DNA from 4 places in the Kitasatospora viridis genome. Region 1 is predicted to be linked to each of the others. Evidence: riboswitches for the same ligand, from Rfam matches in the RefSeq annotation. Region 1 holds a riboswitch; each other region holds the start of a gene.
The links. A riboswitch is a leader RNA that binds a small molecule or an ion and turns the genes downstream of it on or off. The one in region 1 is predicted to bind cobalamin.
Positions count from the first base shown of each region.

Region 2: it holds a riboswitch for cobalamin, as region 1 does, so the genes downstream of both, nicT (Nickel transporter NicT) here and cobN (cobaltochelatase subunit CobN) in region 1, are expected to answer to the same signal.
Region 3: it holds a riboswitch for cobalamin, as region 1 does, so the genes downstream of both, FHX73_RS05530 (cobalamin biosynthesis protein) here and cobN (cobaltochelatase subunit CobN) in region 1, are expected to answer to the same signal.
Region 4: it holds a riboswitch for cobalamin, as region 1 does, so the genes downstream of both, FHX73_RS09020 (ribonucleoside-diphosphate reductase subunit alpha) here and cobN (cobaltochelatase subunit CobN) in region 1, are expected to answer to the same signal.

Region 1 is NZ_VIWT01000001.1:5,094,593-5,098,797, reverse strand. Features, by position in the region: gene FHX73_RS23015 (NsdA family TPR-like regulatory protein) at 1-1,343, shown strand, start outside; gene FHX73_RS23010 (hypothetical protein) at 1,361-1,846, shown strand; gene FHX73_RS23000 (hypothetical protein) at 2,032-2,241, opposite strand; cobalamin riboswitch at 2,312-2,455, shown strand; gene cobN (cobaltochelatase subunit CobN) at 2,496-4,205, shown strand, end outside.
Region 2 is NZ_VIWT01000004.1:451,107-455,311, reverse strand. Features, by position in the region: gene galE (UDP-glucose 4-epimerase GalE) at 1-276, shown strand, start outside; gene nicT (Nickel transporter NicT) at 359-1,465, opposite strand; cobalamin riboswitch at 1,499-1,740, opposite strand; gene FHX73_RS35515 (ArsR/SmtB family transcription factor) at 1,824-2,189, shown strand; gene FHX73_RS35510 (sulfite exporter TauE/SafE family protein) at 2,197-2,943, opposite strand; gene FHX73_RS35505 (MBL fold metallo-hydrolase) at 3,149-4,205, shown strand, end outside.
Region 3 is NZ_VIWT01000001.1:1,228,817-1,233,021, forward strand. Features, by position in the region: gene FHX73_RS05520 (alpha/beta hydrolase) at 157-1,287, opposite strand; gene FHX73_RS05525 (helix-turn-helix domain-containing protein) at 1,378-2,070, opposite strand; cobalamin riboswitch at 2,261-2,408, shown strand; gene FHX73_RS05530 (cobalamin biosynthesis protein) at 2,440-3,384, shown strand; gene FHX73_RS05535 (cobyric acid synthase) at 3,381-4,205, shown strand, end outside.
Region 4 is NZ_VIWT01000001.1:2,049,196-2,053,400, reverse strand. Features, by position in the region: gene FHX73_RS09020 (ribonucleoside-diphosphate reductase subunit alpha) at 1-2,190, opposite strand, end outside; cobalamin riboswitch at 2,348-2,467, opposite strand; gene FHX73_RS09015 (LamG domain-containing protein) at 2,615-3,805, shown strand; gene FHX73_RS09010 (hypothetical protein) at 3,926-4,205, shown strand, end outside.

The sequences.
Region 1 (4,205 bases):
AGAAGTACGGCGGTTTGTCCCAGAACCGCATCGCGGCGGCGTGCCAGCTGACTCCGGGCAAGGTCTCCGTGATCATGTCCGACGGGTCGAAGCGGATCACTTCCTTCGAAGTGATCGCTCGCATCGCCGATGGGCTGGGCATTCCGGGCGGCCTTCTCGGTCTGGCGCCACGCTCATGGGAGAAGCACAGCGCGGAAGTGCCCGTCACGATGGCAGTAAGCCCAGCGGCCCTCGATTTCCCGTGGCAGTCAGAAGTGACGACCGCGCTGGCCACCGAACTCACTGGAACAGATCTCACCTTGGACAGACGCACAGCCGCCCGGCTACTCGCCGGAGCCGCCGTCACCGGGACTGCCCTCCTGGACCCGCTCGAAGGCTGGTTAGCCCCAGCGCTGACCGCTTCCGAGCGTCGGCGCCCAGGCCGCCTCGGAACTCACGACATCGGCCAACTCGAACACGCAGCCGCTGCCTTCCGCCGATGGGACCACCGCTTCGGCGGGGGCCTGCGAGCCAAGGCGGTGCTCGGCCAACTGAACGACACGGCCGCCATGCTCGAAGATCGGCAACGACCCGATATCGAGGGACGCCTCCATCGCGTCATGGCACAGCTCGCCGGTACCGCAGCAACCATGATGTGGGACAGCGGATACCAACGCCGGGCGCAGGACTACTACCGCCTGGCGCTCCGCTCGGCACATGCGGGTGGTGACCGCGCGTTCGGCGCCAACGTACTGGCCGGCATGGCACGTCAGATGCTCTACACCGATCGCCCTGGCGATGCGCTCGAACTCGTCCGACTCGCTCAGGAGGGCAGTCACGGACACGCCAGCCCGAGGGTTCGGGCCATGCTTCGAACCCGCGAGGCTTGGGCTTACGCAGCGACGGGGCGGGTTGCGGCGTTTCGGCGGGCAACCGAGCAGGCCCATGAAGAGCTTGCCTCGGCTGGTGCCGCCGAGGATGAACCACACTGGATCGCGTACTTCGACGAGGCCGAGATCTCCGGGGTCACCGGTGGACGGTTGCTGGACCTCGCCCGCACTGACCCGGGTTCGTACTCGAAGGTTGCCGCCGACCACATCCGGGCAGCGCTCACCGGGCGAGGAACCGAGGCAAGCCGATCTCATGCACTCGACAGGATCGGGCTTGCTGAGGCGCAGTTCCTCATGGGCGACGTATCGGGGGCCATCGAGGAGACCCGTCAGGCCGTGGCCGCTGCCGCACTCACCAAGTCCGACCGGGTTCGCACTCAACTCAGCGGCCTCTACCGGTACACCGTCCGGGAATCCACGAACCCGGCTGTCAAGGAAGCCCGCGATAGCATCCGCGAGCTACTGGCGAACTGACCCGAAGGGGATGCGGTATGACCGTGATCGCAGTGACCGGGCACATGGACCTCACCGAGGAAAGCGTCACCCTGGTCCGTGGAGCACTCGAAGTGCTGCTCGCCGACCACATCGAGCACGGCCTCACTGGTGTCTCGTGCATCGCGAAGGGCGCGGACTCGATCTTCGCCGACGTGGTGCTGTCGCTCGGCGGCCGACTGGTCGCTGTAGTCCCGTCAGCCGACTACCGGCAGGCCAAGGTGAAGCCCGCGTTCGCCGCCGAGTTCGACCGTCTTCGCCAAGCCGCTGCAGAGGTCGTCGTCATGCCGTTCGCAGAGGCAAACCGCGAGGCATACGAAGCCGCCAACACAGAGTTGCTGCGCCGTGCCGACCACCTGTTCGCCGTCTGGGACGGCAACCCTGGCAACGGGCGCGGGGGAACCGCCGACACCGTCGCGGCGGCGCGTGCAGCCCAGGTGCCCGTTACTGTCGTCTGGCCGGAAGGTGCGGTCCGAGCCGGCTGACGACCACCGAGGCCAGACCGACCCGCAGTCCAAGATCAGAGCACGGGCCGGTCCGTCGGGAGGCACTCGACCATGGCCAGGCGTGACTACGAGAACGACCCCGACGCACCGAAGCCCAACAGCCTCGTACCCGCCGCCTCGGTGGTCGCCGTCGACGATGAGCGCCGGACCTGGGGCCGCGGTGGTCAGCCGCAGTGGGTGTGCTGGACCTGGAAGAGGATGATGTCCCAGTCGGGCTCGGCGTCCCAGTTGAAGCACTGGCCGGGGGCGTAGGCGTAGTTGCCCGCGTCGGTGTGCGGCTGGCCGCCGCTGGCGCCGGCCTCCGGGTAGGAGTAGGTGCTCGGTGCGGTGAGGACGGCCGCGCTGGTGGCCGGCCGGTGGACGAGACGGTTCATCAGTTGCTCCCCCGAAGTACCCGAAGTAGTCGTCATGGTCACACCGCCTGTCACCGGCGGGTGGCCCCGTCTAGGATGTCGCGCGGGTGGGCTCCGGTCCACCGGTTGACATGACGGTGCAGGAGGAAACCGGTGAGGAACCGGTGCGGTCCCGCCACTGTGACCACGGCTCAGCAGCCGTGGGAGCCAGGAACTCCACTCCGTCAATTCCTCCTCCACCAGCCCGGGGCGCGGACCCCGAGGAAGGCCACCGCATGATCCTGCTGCTGTCCACCTCCGACACCGACCTGCTCTCGGCCCGCGCGTCCGACGGCCCGGTCGCCTACCGGCTCGGCAACCCGGCCCGGCTCTCGGCGGCCGACCTGCCCGAGCTGGTGGAGGGCACCGACCTGGTGGTGGTGCGACTGCTCGGTGGCCGGCGGGCCTGGCAGGAGGGGCTGGACGTGCTGCTGGCCGGGCCGCGCCCGGTGGTGGTGCTCAGCGGCGAACAGGCGCCGGACGCCCAGCTGATGGAGCTCTCGACGGTGCCGGCCGGCCTGGCCGCGGAGGCGCACGCCTACCTGGCGCACGGCGGGGCGGCCAACCTGGCCGAGCTGGGTGCCTTCCTCTCCGACACCGTGCTGCTCACCGGCCACGGCTTCGCGCCGCCCGCCTCCGCGCCCGACTGGGGTCCGCTGGAGCGGACCCCGGCGAACACCGACGGCCCGAGCGTCGCCGTCCTCTACTACCGCGCCCACCACATGAGCGGCAACACCGCGTTCGTCGAGGCGCTGTGCGGGGCGATCGAGCAGGCCGGCGGCCAGGCCCGGCCGTTCTTCTGCTCCTCGCTGCGCGGTGCGCCGGCCGAGCTGCTGGCCGAGCTGGGCGCGGCCGACGCGATCGTCACCACCGTGCTGGCGGCCGGCGGCACCCGGCCGGCCGACGCGCAGGCCGGCGGCGACGAGGAGGCCTGGGACGCCGGCGCGCTGGCCGCGCTGGACCGGCCGATCCTCCAGGCGCTCTGCCTGACCTGGTCGCGCGAGCAGTGGGAGGGCAGCGACGACGGGCTCTCCCCGCTGGACACCGCCACCCAGGTCGCGGTGCCGGAGTTCGACGGCCGGCTGATCACCGTGCCGTTCTCCTTCAAGGAGTTGGACGAGGACGGCCTGACCGTCTACGTGGCCGACGCCGAGCGGGCCGCCCGGGTGGCCGGCATCGCGGTGCGGCACGCCCGGCTGCGCCACGTGCCGCCGGCCGAGCGGCGCCTGGCCCTGGTGCTCTCCGCCTACCCGACCAAGCACGCCCGGGTGGGCAACGCGGTCGGCCTGGACACCCCGGCCAGCCTGGCCCGGCTGCTGCGCCGCCTCGGCGCGGAGGGCTGGGACCTGGGCGAGGGCTTCCCGGGCATGGAGCCCACCGAGGACGAGCACGAGGGCGACGCGCTGATCAAGGCGCTGATCGACGCGGGCGGCTACGACCAGGACTGGCTGACGGAGGATCAGCTGGCCCGCAACCCGGTGCGGATCCCGGCCGCCGACTACCGCCGCTGGTACGCCGGCCTGCCGGCCGGCCTGCGGGCCCGGGTCGAGGAGCACTGGGGCCCGGCGCCCGGCGAGCTCTACCTGGACCGCTCGCAGAACCCGGACGGCGACATCGTGCTGGCCGCCATGCGGGCCGGCAACCTGCTGGTGCTGGTGCAGCCGCCGCGCGGCTTCGGCGCCAACCCGGTGGCGATCTACCACGACCCGGACCTGCCGCCCTCGCACCACTACCTGGCCGCCTACCGCTGGATCGCGGCCGCCCAGTCCGACGGCGGCTTCGGCGCCGACGCGATCGTCCACCTCGGCAAGCACGGCAACCTGGAGTGGCTGCCCGGCAAGACCGCCGCGCTCTCGGCCGACTGCGGCCCGGACGCGGCGCTCGGCGACGTGCCGCTGATCTACCCGTTCCTGGTCAACGACCCGGGCGAGGGCACCCAGGCCAAG
Region 2 (4,205 bases), on a different contig from region 1:
GGCCACCAGGTGATCAACCTCGGCAGCGGCACCGGCACCACGGTGCGCGAACTGCTGGGCGCCTTCGAGTCGGTGACCGGCGAGCAGCTGCCCGTCGTCGAGGCCCCGGCCCGCCCGGGCGACCCGGCCGGCAGTCGCCCGGACTCCGCCCGGGCGCGCGAACTGCTCGACTGGGAGCCGCAGTTCACCGTCGAACAGGGCATCCGCGACTCGCTGCGCTGGGCCGAGCTGCGTGACGCGGTCTTGAACGGCGAAGCGGATCCCGACGCCGGTTGACCCCAAGCCTGAAGTCCCGGTGCCGCGCGAACCTGCGCCCGCGCGGCACCGGGACTTCAACCATGCTGACGCTGACGCACCGTCAGGACTTGGCCGCTCCCCAGCGGTTCTCCACCTTGGCGAACCGCCAGTAGGCGAGCGCGGCGGCCCAGACCACCACGAACAGCCCGACGATGATGAAGCCGACGTTGTTCAGGTCGACCCCGGAGATCCAGCCGGTCACCGGGTCGTGCAGGTCCAACTGGTCGTGCAGCACGCCGACCAGCTCGATCGTGCCGATCAGGAAGGCGACCGCGATCGACAGGCCGGTGATGGTGAGGTTGTAGTAGACCTTGCGGGCCGGGTTCGAGAACGCCCAGTGGTAGGCGAAGTTCATGAAGGTGCCGTCGAGGGTGTCGAACAGGCTCATCCCGGCGGCGAAGAGCAGCGGCAGGCAGAGGATCGCGTACCAGGGCAGGCCGGCCGCCGCGCCCGAACCGGCCATCACCATCAGGGTGACCTCGGTGGCGGTGTCGAAGCCGATGCCGAAGAGCAGGCCGATCAGGTACATCTGGCCGGGGCGGGTGATCGACTTGGTCAGCCGGCCGAGGATGCGGTTCATGAACCCGCGCCCGTCCAGGTGCTTCTCCAGCTCGTGCTCGTCGAACTGGCCGGCCCGCATCGCCTTGAAGACGCGGTAGATCCCGGCCAGCGAGACCAGGTTGAGCGCGGCGATCAGGTAGAGGAAGCCGCCGGAGACGCTGGTGGAGACCAGGCCGAGCAGCTTGTGCGCACCCGAGTTGTCGTCGGTCAGGGTGCCGACCACCTTGGCGCCGGCGGCGACCAGGGTGGCCAGCACGACCACGATGCTGGAGTGGCCGAGGGCGAACCAGAAGCCGACCGAGATCGGCCGCTTGCCGTCCGCCATCAGCTTCCTGGTGGTGTTGTCGATGGCGGCGATGTGGTCGGCGTCGAAGGCGTGCCGCATGCCGAGGGTGTAGGCGGTGACGCCGAGTCCGAGGCCGAAGGCCTGGGTGCCGACGGCGTAGTGGTGCGGGACGACCAGGGCGATCAGTATGCCGAAGGCGGCCACGTGCATCCCGGCGATCACCGCCATCAGGCCGCCGGTGCGGACCCAGTCCTTGCGTTCCCAGCGTAGTGATGCGGCCCGTGCCGCGGACGGCAGGGCAGTGGTTTCGGGCATGGTCATACCGGGGCAGCCTCTCCAGCACCTCGTGGACAGTTCTCGTGCGGTGCCGTGGCCGGTCTCCTGGCTTACGGGTGGCCGCCCCTCCCACGGGGGGAGGTGCGAACGTCCCCGCACCTGGCCTTCCCAGGCGCTGTGCGCCCAGTGACCACCCGTCGGCGGGCCGACGGGGGTGGTGGCGGAGACTTCCCGATCACAGTGGCGAGGGCCGCTCCGGAATTCCCGTGCCTGAGCACGGTGCACCGGTCTTCCCGAACACCACGGCAGCGCACACCGTAGACGTCCGGGCTGGTCAGCCACAAGCCTGCATACCTGTGCATGTGTTGCAGATCACCGGCGCACGATGGTGGATGATGTCGGCATGCACCTGGTTCCCGAGGACCGCGCGCACCGGCGCGCCATCGACGAGCACACCGTCTGCGACGCCATCGCCGGCATCGCCGAGCCGGAGACCGTGCGCGGCTGGGCCGCCCGGTTCTCGCTGCTCTCCGATCCCAACCGGCTCTCGGTGCTGATGGCCGTTCACCGCGCCGGTCCGATCGCGGTGACCGACCTGGCGCTGGCCACCGGGATCAACGAGACCGCCGTCTCGCAGATCCTGCGGTTGCTGCGGGTCTCCGGCACGGTGGCCGCCGAGAAGGACGGCCGGATCGTCCGCTACCGCCTGGTGGACGCGGAGACGGCGGGGCTGCTGGAGTCGATCCCGGTGCTGCGCCAGGTGGTCTGACGACGGGTCAGGAGAGCAGCGCGCCCGCGCCCATCAGTGCGGCGACCGCCAACAGGGCTGCGGCGAAGGCGCGTTGCAGGGTGCGACCGGCGAACCGGTCGGCCAGCCGCTTCCCGTCCCAGGCGCCGAGCACGGCGGCGGCGGTGAACGGGGCGACCACGGCCCAGTCGAGTCCGCCGGTGGTGCCGAGGCGTGGGACGAGCGCGGCGAGCGAGTTGGCGCAGATCACCAGCAGGCTGGTGCCGACCGCTTCGGCCATGGTGAAGCCGAGCGCGGAGACCAGGGCGGGGACGGCGAGGAAGCCGCCGCCGACCCCGAGCAGCCCGGTGACCGCGCCGAGCCCGGCGCCGGCCGCGGCGGCCCGGGCGGGGGAGTGCCGGGCCGGCGCGCGGCCGCGGGCGGGCCGCAGCATCCGCCCGGCGGCGGTGGCCGCGAGCAGGGCGAACGCCGCGGTGAGCAGGCCCGCGGGCACGTGCGCGGAGAGTGCGCCGCCCGCCGCGGCGGCGGGCAGTCCGGCGGCGGCGAACAGCGCGCCGGTGCGCCAGCGCACCCGGCCCCCCTTCGCGTGCGCCAGCAGGCCGGTCAGCGAGGTGACCGCGACGATCAGCAGGCTCGCGGTGCCGGCGCCGGCGGGGGAGAAGCCGAGCAGGTAGACCAGCGCCGGGACGGCCAGCATGCTGCCGCCGCCACCGAGTCCGCCGAGCGCCAGCCCGACCACCGCACCGGCCGCCAGGGCCGGCAACAGGGCGGGCAGCAGGGCCGTCATGTCGAACGTCCTGGCTGGTCAGAGCGGTGCCGAGGGGGACGGTCCGGATGGTGGCGCATGGCGGCTCCTGGGCGTTTGGATACCGGTGGGGGTATGTTGGTCGATGTCCCCAGCGTATACCCCCACCGGTATTGCGCCAGGCTGCCTCCAGCCGTCGCCAGCTGTCTCCAGCTGTCTCCACCCGAGGATCCGCATGCACTTCGCCCAGTACTACCTGGACTGCCTCTCCCACGCCTCCTACCTGATCGCCGACGAGACCACCGGCCGCGCCGTCGTGGTGGACCCGCGCCGCGACGTCGACGAGTACCTGGCCGACGCCGGGGCCGCCGGCTTCACCGTCGAGGCGGTGATCAACACGCACTTCCACGCCGACTTCCTGGCCGGCCACCTGGAGCTGGCCGACCGCACCGGCGCCTGGATCGGCTACGGCCGCCGGGCCGAGACCGAGTACCCGATCCGCAGGCTCGCCGACGGCGAGCGGATCAGCCTGGGCCAGGTCACCCTGCAGATCGTCGAAACCCCCGGGCACACCCCCGAGTCGATCAGCGTGCTGGTCTTCGCGCGGGCCGAGGACACCGTGCCGTACGGCGTGCTCACCGGCGACACGCTGTTCGTCGGCGACGTCGGCCGGCCCGACCTGCTCGCCTCGGTCGGCGTGAGCGCCGAGGAGCTCGGCGGGATGCTCCACGACAGCGTGCACCGCAAGCTGCTCGCGCTGCCCGACGAGGTGCGGGTCTTCCCCGCGCACGGGGCCGGCTCGGCCTGCGGCAAGAACCTCTCCACCGACCGGCAGTCCACCATCGGGCGCGAGCGCGCCACCAACCCCGCGTGCGCGCCGATGGAGCGGGAGGCCTTCGTGGCGCTGGTCACCGAAGGGCAGTCGAGCGCGCCCGGCTACTTCGGCTACGACGCCGACCTCAACCGCCGCGACCGGGCGCTGCTTGAGCCGCCCGTCGCCCTGACGGCCGAGCGGTTCCGCCACCTGCGGGCCGAGGGCGCGGTGGTGGTGGACGGGCGCGACCCGCAGGAGTTCGCCGCCGGACACCTCGCGGGCTCGATCAACCTGCCGGCCGACGGGCGGTTCGCCGAGCAGGCCGGGACGGTGCTCCGGCCGGAGCAGCCGGTCCTGGTCCTCGCGTCGGACGGGCGCGGGGCCGAACTGGTCACCCGGCTGGCCCGGATCGGCTTCGACCGCGCGGCCGGATACCTGGGCGAACCGGCGGAGTTGGTCCGCACCGCACCCGAACTCT
Region 3 (4,205 bases), 3.9 Mb from region 1:
TTGCGCGGGTGGCGGACTCGGGGCAAGAGCGGCCAAACCGGGCTGCCGTGACCTGTGCACGACACTACTGCCGGTACGGAGCGTGGTCAAGGGGTCACCACGTGCACGCGGGTCGGAAGGCGCGTGGCCCGGCGTTTCGGACCGGATGGTTCCGGTTCAGAGGATCGGCGTCAGGAACCGCCGGAGCATCTCCTCGTAGTGCTGCGCGTCGGCGTTCCACAGCGCCGCGTGGGCGGCCCCGGGGACGGTCCGCAGGGTCACCAGGTCGTGCCGGCGGTGGGCCAGGTGCTCGGCCGCCCGCAGCGGCGCCACGGCGTCCTGCGGGCTCTGCAGCAGCAGCGTGGGCACGGCCAGGTCGGCGCCCTCGGCGATCCGGGCCAGCCCGGCCAGGTCCACCCCCGTGCGCCCCTCCGCCGCCCAGGCGCCCAACTGCCCCGCCAGCGCCCCGGGCACCCCCGCCCGGGCCGCCACCCCGCGCACCGTGGCGGCCGGCTCCAGCACCGGGGAGTCCAGCACCAGGCCGGCCAGCTGGTCCCGGTGGTCGGAACGGACGGCCGTCTGCAGCACCGCGGTGGCGCCGACCGACCAGCCGTACAGCACGATCCGGCCGGCCCCGGCCTCCTTGGCGAACCGGATCGCCGCGTCCACGTCCCGCCACTCGGTCTCGCCGAAGTGGCCCAGCCCGTCCGGCGAGGCGGGCGCGCCCTGGTCGCCGCGCAGGCTGATCACCAGGGCCGGCAACTGAAGCCGCTTGAGCAGCGGCAGCACCGGCAGGGCCTGCCGGCGGTCGGCCAGCGCGCCGTGCACCAGGACCACCCAGGTGCCGCGCACCGCCGGGACGTACCAGGCGGGCATCCGGCCCAGCTCGCCGTCGACCACCACGTCCATGTAGTCGAGCCCGCAGGCCGAGCCCGGGTCGCCGCGCAGCACCCGGGCGGTCAGCTCCACCTCGGCGCCGGCCTCGGGCAGCGTGCCGGTGGCGGCCTCCAGCCGGCGGGTGACGGTGGTCGGTGCGGTGCCCAGCACGCCGCCGACCACCGCGTGGCCGCCGGGCCACTCCAGCGCGTACCGGCCGCGCCGGGTGCTGGCCACGGTGCGGGTCAGCACCACCTCACGGGCCGTCACCCGGTGCACCTTCAGCACCGGCTCGCCGGCCGCCGGACCGCCCTCGACGTCCTGCTCCGGACGGATCGTCAGGTCGGAGACCCGCCGGCCCAGCAGCAGGGCGGCCGCGCCCGCTCCGATCACGACGGTGGTGGCGGCGGCGACGACGGTTCCCCAACGCATGGCTCTCCCAGGGGTGCTGATGGCGGCTCGGGACCCCACCAGTTCAACCCGGCGCGCGGGTTCCGGCCACCGCTGTGATCCCGTCGGGCGTCAGACCGGCAGGCCGCCGGTGCCGCCGCGGGCCAGCAGGCTCCAGAACCGGGCGGGCCGCGACTCGGCGGGCACGGGGCCCTCGGCGGGAGTGGTCGCGCCCCAGTGGGAGGGGACCTGGTGCTCGGCGTGCAGCGCGGCCAGCACCTGGCCGAGCCGCTCGGGCGGGACCGGCACCAGCTTGGCGAGGGCCGGCAGCTGGGCCCGCCAGCGGCCCTCCACGCACTGGCGCAGCCGCTCGTCCAGCTCGGCCTCGGCGCCGGTGACCCGGACGAAGTCGCGCAGCGTCATGCCGAACAGCTCGACCAGCGCGGCGGCCTGCTCGGGGTCGCCGGTCCAGCGGCCGGTCAGCTCGGCGGTGGCGTAGCTGCGCAGGCCCAGGCCGATCCGGGTGGCGGCGTGCTGCTGGCTGAGCTCGCGGGCCAGCCGGTAGTCGCGCAGGCTGCCCGGCCGCACCCCCATCAGCTGCACCGGCGGGCACCAGAGCGCCCGGGCCAGGGCGATGAACTCCTGTTCGCTCGGCCGGAACTCGCCGCTCTCGAAGCCCAGCACGTGGCTGGGCAGCAGCCGCACGCCGTGCGCCGCCATGCCCTCGGCCACCTGCTCCGGACTGAGGCCCAGGCCGTCCCGGTGCGCCCGGGCGGCCTGCGGGGAGAACGGGACCGGGGCGGGGGCCGGGCTGCTTCTTCGCATGGCCCGACGCTAGGCCCGCCCCAGGTCGGCCCCCAGCCGCCGAACGCACGAAGCGCCGCCGCACCCCTTGACGGACCGTTGGACGATCCACCAGTGCGGACACCCCCGACCGGGCGGCCCCGCGGTGTGATCAACCACGCCCGGCGGGGCCGGGTCGCCTGGTTGACGCGCGGTTTGACGGCGTGGTGGGATCCATGGGCCAAACGGAGGCAAGCAGAGGAAGCCGGTGCGAATCCGGCGCGGTCCCGCCACTGTCACCGGGGAGTCCGTCCGGGGAGTCGATCCGCGGGGCGCTCACCCCGCGAGCCAGGAACTCTCGCCCCCGGTTCGTCGATCCAGGGCGCGGACCCTGAGTGAGGACACCCACCGATGCAGCGCGCCCTGCCGCCCGCGTCCGCCTACGCCCTCGGCGCGGTCGCCGGGTACGCCGCCGACGCCGTGTTCGGCGATCCCCGCCGCGGCCACCCGGTGGCCCTGTTCGGCCGCGCCGCCCACCGCCTGGAACTCCTGCTGCACCGCGACCACCGCGGCGCCGGCGCGCTGCACACCGCGCTCGCGGTCGGCGCGGTGGCGGCCGGCGCGGCCGCCCTGCAGCACCGGGCGGACCCGTTGCGCCGGACCGTCACCGCCGGCCTCGCCGCCTTCACCGTGCTCGGCGGCACCTCGCTGGCCCGGGAGGCCCGCACCATCGGCGGCGCGCTGGCGGCCGGCGACCTGGCGGCGGCGCGCGGGCGGCTGCCGCACCTGTGCGGGCGGGACCCGAGCGGGCTGGACGAGCAGCAGATCGCCCGCGCCGTGGTCGAGTCGGTGGCCGAGAACACCGCGGACGCCGTGGTGAACGCCCTGGTCTGGGGCGCGCTGGCCGGTGCGCCTGGGCTGCTGGCCTTCCGGGCCGTGAACACGCTGGACGCGATGGTGGGTCACAAGTCGGCGCGCTACCGGCGGTTCGGCTGGGCGGCGGCCCGGCTGGACGACGTGGCGGGCTGGCCGGGGGCCCGGCTGACCGCGCTGCTGACCGTGGCGGCCGCCGAGGACCGGGGCCGGGCCTGGCGGGTCTGGCGGCGGGACGGCTCGGCGCACCCGAGCCCCAACGCGGGCCAGGCCGAGTCGGCCTTCGCGGGCGCGCTGGGCGTGCGGCTCGGCGGCACGCTCCAGTACGGCACCAGGACGGAGCACCGGCCGGTGCTGGGCGCCGAGCTGCGCCCGGTGGCGGCCCCGGACATCGAACGGGCCTGCCGGCTGTCCCGCCGGGTCGGCCTGCTGGCCCTGGGCACCACGGTGGCGGCCCGACTGCTCTGGAAGGGGCGCAAGTGAGCAACGCGATCCTGATCGCCGGCACCACCTCGGACGCGGGGAAGAGCGTGGTGACCGCCGGGATCTGCCGCTGGCTGGTCCGGCGGGGCGTCAAGGTGGCGCCGTTCAAGGCGCAGAACATGTCGCTGAACTCGATGGTCACCGCGGACGGCGCGGAGATCGGTCGGGCCCAGGTGATGCAGGCGCAGGCGGCCCGGGTGGAGCCGGAGGCGGCGATGAACCCGGTGCTGCTGAAGCCCGGCGCCGACGGGCGCAGCCAGGTGGTACTGCTGGGGCGCCCGGTGGCGGAGGTGGGCGCGCTGGACTACCGGGAGCGCAAGCCCTACCTGTTGGAGCGTTCGCTGGAGTGCCTGGCCGATCTGCGCCGCCGGTTCGACGTGGTGGTGTGCGAGGGCGCGGGCTCGCCGGCCGAGATCAACCTGCGCGACCGGGACATCGCCAACATGGGCCTGGCCCGGGCCGCCGACCTGCCGGTGCTGGTGGTCGGCGACATCGACCGGGGCGGCGTGTTCGCCGCGATGTACGGCACCCTGGCGCTGCTGGAGGCGGCCGACCAGGCGCTGGTCGCGGGCTGGCTGGTGAACAAGTTCCGCGGCGACGCCCGGCTGCTGAAGCCGGGGCTGGACATGCTGCACGAGCTGACGGGGCGTCCGGTGCTGGGCACCCTGCCGATGCTGGCCGACCTCTGGCTGGACGCCGAGGACTCGCTCGACCTGTCCACCGCCGTGACCCGCTCGGGCACCGTCGGCCCGTACGGCGAGGACGTGCTGCGGGTCGCCGTGCTGCGGCTGCCCCGGCTCTCCAACTTCACCGACCTGGAC
Region 4 (4,205 bases), 3.0 Mb from region 1:
GGTCGGCGCCGCCATGAACAGGTTCAGCGACTGGCTCTGGTCGATGTACGGCTGCCGGGCGGCGGCCAGGTCGACCAGCGCGCGCTGCGGCAGCTCCCAGGCGGTGCGGTAGAGCTCGCGCACCGGCTCCGGCAGCCAACCCAGCTCCTGCACCGAGCCGTTGGCGTCGCGCAGCGCGTCCCGGGTCTGCTGGTCCCAGACGCCCAGCTCCTTGAGCTCCTTCACCAGGTACGGGTTGACCTGGAGGAACTCGCCGGACAGCGTCTCGCGCTTGAACAGGTTGGAGACCTGCGGCTCGATGCACTCGTAGACGCCGGCGATCGAGGCGATGGTGGCGGTCGGGGCGATCGCCAGCAGCAGCGAGTTGCGCAGGCCGGTGCGGGCGATGGTGGTGCGCAGCGCCGCCCAGCGGTCGGCCCAGTGCGGGGCGGTCGCGAAGTGGTCGATGTGCAGCTGGCCGCGGGCGGCCCGGGTCTCGGCGTAGGCCGGGTGCTGCCCGAACTGCTCGGCGAGCTCGCTGGAGCGCTCGTAGGCGGTCAGCATGATCCGCTCGGCGATCAGCGTGGAGAGCTCCTTCGCCTCGGGCGAGTCGAAGTTCAGCCGCAGCTTGAAGAAGACGTCCTGCAGGCCCATCACGCCCAGGCCGACCGGCCGCCAGCGCGAGTTGGAGGTGCCGGCCTCCTTGGTCGGGTAGAAGTTGATGTCCACCACGCGGTCCAGGAAGGTCACGGCGGTGCGCACGGTGGCGTCCAGCCGCTCCCAGTCCATCGCGTTCAGCAGGTCGGCCGCCGAGGCGCCGGCGGCGACGTGGGCACCGAGGTTGACCGAGCCGAGGTTGCAGACCGCGGTCTCGGAGTCGTCGGTGACCTCCAGGATCTCGGTGCACAGGTTGGAGGAGTGCACCGTGCGGCCCGGCAGCGCGGTCTGGTTGGCGGCCCGGTTGGAGGCGTCCTTGAAGGTCATCCAGCCGTTGCCGGTCTGCGCCAGGGTGCGCATCATCCGGGCGTACAGGGTCTGCGCGGGGATGGTGCGCACGGCCTTGCCGGCCTGCTCGGCCTTCAGGTAGGCCTCGTCGAACTCCTCGCCCCACAGGTCGACCAGCTCGGGCACGTCGGCCGGGGAGAACAGCGACCAGTCGGCGTTCGCGTTCACCCGGCGCATGAACTCGTCCGGGATCCAGTGCGCGAGGTTGAGGTTGTGGGTCCGGCGGGCCTCCTCGCCGGTGTTGTCCCGCAGCTCCAGGAACTCCTCGATGTCCGCGTGCCAGGTCTCCAGGTAGACGCAGGCCGCACCCTTGCGCCGGCCGCCCTGGTTGACCGCCGCCACCGAGGAGTCCAGGGTGCGCAGGAACGGCACGATGCCGTTGGACTTGCCGTTGGTGCCGCGGATCAGGCTGCCGCGCGAGCGGATCCGGCTGTAGGAGAGGCCGATGCCGCCGGCGTGCTTGGACAGCCGGGCGATCTGGGCGTACCGCTCGTAGATCGAGTCCAGGTTGTCCAGCGGCGAGTCCAGCAGGTAGCAGCTGGACATCTGCGGGTGCCGGGTACCGGAGTTGAAGAGCGTGGGCGAGCTGGTCAGGTACTCCAGCCGGCTCATCAGCCGGTAGAGCTCGGCGACCTCGGCCACCGACTCGGCCGAGTCGCCGACCGCGAGCCCGGCCGCGACCCGGAGCAGGAAGTACTGCGGGGTCTCCACCACCTTGCGGGTGATCGGGTGCCGCAGCAGGTAGCGGGACTGCACGGTGCGCAGCCCGAAGTACTCGAACCGGTCGTCACCGGCCGGGTCCACCAGCGCGTTGAAGGCCTCGGCGTGCTTGGCCACCAGGTCGGCGGTGGTGTCGCCGATCAGGCCCTCGGCGTGGCCCGCCGCCACCGAGGCGGAGAACGAGACGGCGCCCTGGGAGACCGCCTCGTCGGTGATCTCCTGGGCCAGCAGGCGGGCGGCCAGCTTCGAGTACTGGGGGTCCTCGGCGATCATCGAGGCGGCGGCGTCCACGGCCAGCCCGCGCAGCTCGGCGAAGTCCGAACCGGCGTGGCGGCCGCGCAGCGCGGCGGCGGCGACGTGGCCGGGGTCCACCTGGGGGAGGTCGGCGCTCCGGTCGGTGAGCAGCCGCAGCAAGTCCGCACCGGGGTCGGACTGGGTGTCGGCGAGTCCCTGCGAGGGCAGGGCAACTGAGGCGGCGACGGTCAAGGCGCACTCTCTCCTGGTGGCGGCGGACAGCGGACGTCCGGGGCCGCGCAGGGCAGGGCAGGGCGGCGCGCGGAACCATGCCGGCGCGCGTCAGCACCCTGGCCCACCCGCGAGGCCCGGACGTGTGTGGCAGTGCTTGGAGGCCTTGGCGGGAAGGCCGGGTGGCACACCGTCGGCAGGTCATCGGACTCGCGGGCAGCGCCCGCTCACCGCTGCGGGGCAGTCCCGGACTTCCACCGGGTTCCCCTGCTTCGACAGCGCTAGTGAGCATACATGTAGTGGTGCGGGGCCTGTGGACCACCACATGTAGTGTGGCGCGTCGTGGCGGAGCGGTGACGGAGGCACGGGTTCCGGCGGCTCGGCAGGGCACGGATTGGTTACCTCAAGCGCGCTCCTGACGGTCCATGGCCTACGATCTCGCCTCATGAGCGAGGGGAACGAGACGCCGGCCGAGTGGACCCGCGGGCCTGCCCGACCGGGGGAGGGGGAGCCGCAGCCTCCCCACGGGGGGCCAGGATCCGTCACTCCGCCGCAGGGGGGCTTCGGCCCGCCGCAGGGCGGCTTCGGTCCGCCGCCCGAGTGGTACGGCCCGGCGGGCGGCCAGCCCCAGCCCGGGGCCGGTGGTTACGGCCAGCCGCAGCCGCAGGCCGGTGGTTACGGCCAGCCGCAGCCCGCGGCCGGCGGCTACGGCTACCCGCAGCCCGAACCGACCAAGCCCAACCTGCTGGTGCCGATGGGCACCGGCGACCAGGGCGGGCCGGACTGGGCCGCGATGGCCGACGCCCACGAGCGCGGCGCCCGCAAGAAGCGCCGGCTCCGGGTCGGCATCGCCCTGGTGGGCGTGCTGGCGCTGGCCGGCGCGGCGACCGTCGCGGTGCTGCACTTCACCGGGAAGAAGTCCTCGTCGGACCAGTCGGTCAAGCCGGCGCCGACCGGGCCGGCCGCGCCGGGCGAGTGCATAGCTCCGACGCCGGCGGCTTCGGCGGCCAGCAACACCAATGACGCGAGCGTCGGCGGCGGTGGCCAGGTCGGCACCGTGGACGGCCACACCGGCTCCGCCCTGACCGTGCACGGGACGCCGGACGGCTACGCCGAGTCGAACTCGGTGGTGCTGAACACCTGCAAGAGCTTCACCGTCTCCGCGGTGGTCCGCAACGACGCGCCGACCGGCGGCCGGGCCGCGGTCTCCCAGGGCGGCGACGGGTTCTTCTCGTACTACCTGGGCCGCGACTTCTGGGGCGACCACAACCAGTGGGTCTTCAAGGTGCAGACCGCGGCGTCGGACAGCAGCAGCCGCGAGGCGCTGTCCACCGCACCGGCGACCACCGGCCAGTGGACCACGCTGACCGGCGTGTACGACGCCGGCAACAAGTCGATCGCGCTCTACGTCGACGGCGTGCTGACGCAGACCACACCGGTGCCCGGGATCCTCTCGACCAACGGCCCGATCGAGATCGGCCGGGCCCGCTTCAAGTCCCAGTGGACCGACTCCTGGAGCGGCTCGATCGCCGACGTCCAGATCTGGGAGCGCCCGCTGGCCCCGGACGTCATCGCCCAGCTGGCCAAGACCCGCTCGGCCGACGTCGGTCCGCGCGCCTCCTGGTACCGGTACTGACGGCGCGACAGGTCAGCTCCGCACGGAGCCGCACAACAATGGGGAAACGGCCCGTCGACTCCCTCCCACCCTGTGGCATGCTTCAGCCGACCGTCTGAGGTATCGATCGGGGTGGGGGCGATGGTCGCGGGACCAGCAGCGGGAGCGGGACGGGAACTGCCCCGGGGAGTGCGGGCGGCCGCGCTGATGTGCATCGGCTGGGCGCTCGTCCGTGCGGCCTGGACCGGCTACAACGCCGCCGTCCAGACCGGCGTGGGCGTCTTCTTCAAGGGCCTGTTCTACTACGGGTCGCACGACGGCACCGCGAACGTCGACTCGACCAGCTTCAGCTACGCCGTGCTCTTCGGCCTGGCCGGCGTCCTGCTGCTGCGCGGCAGCGTCTGGAGCCGGGGCTTCGTGC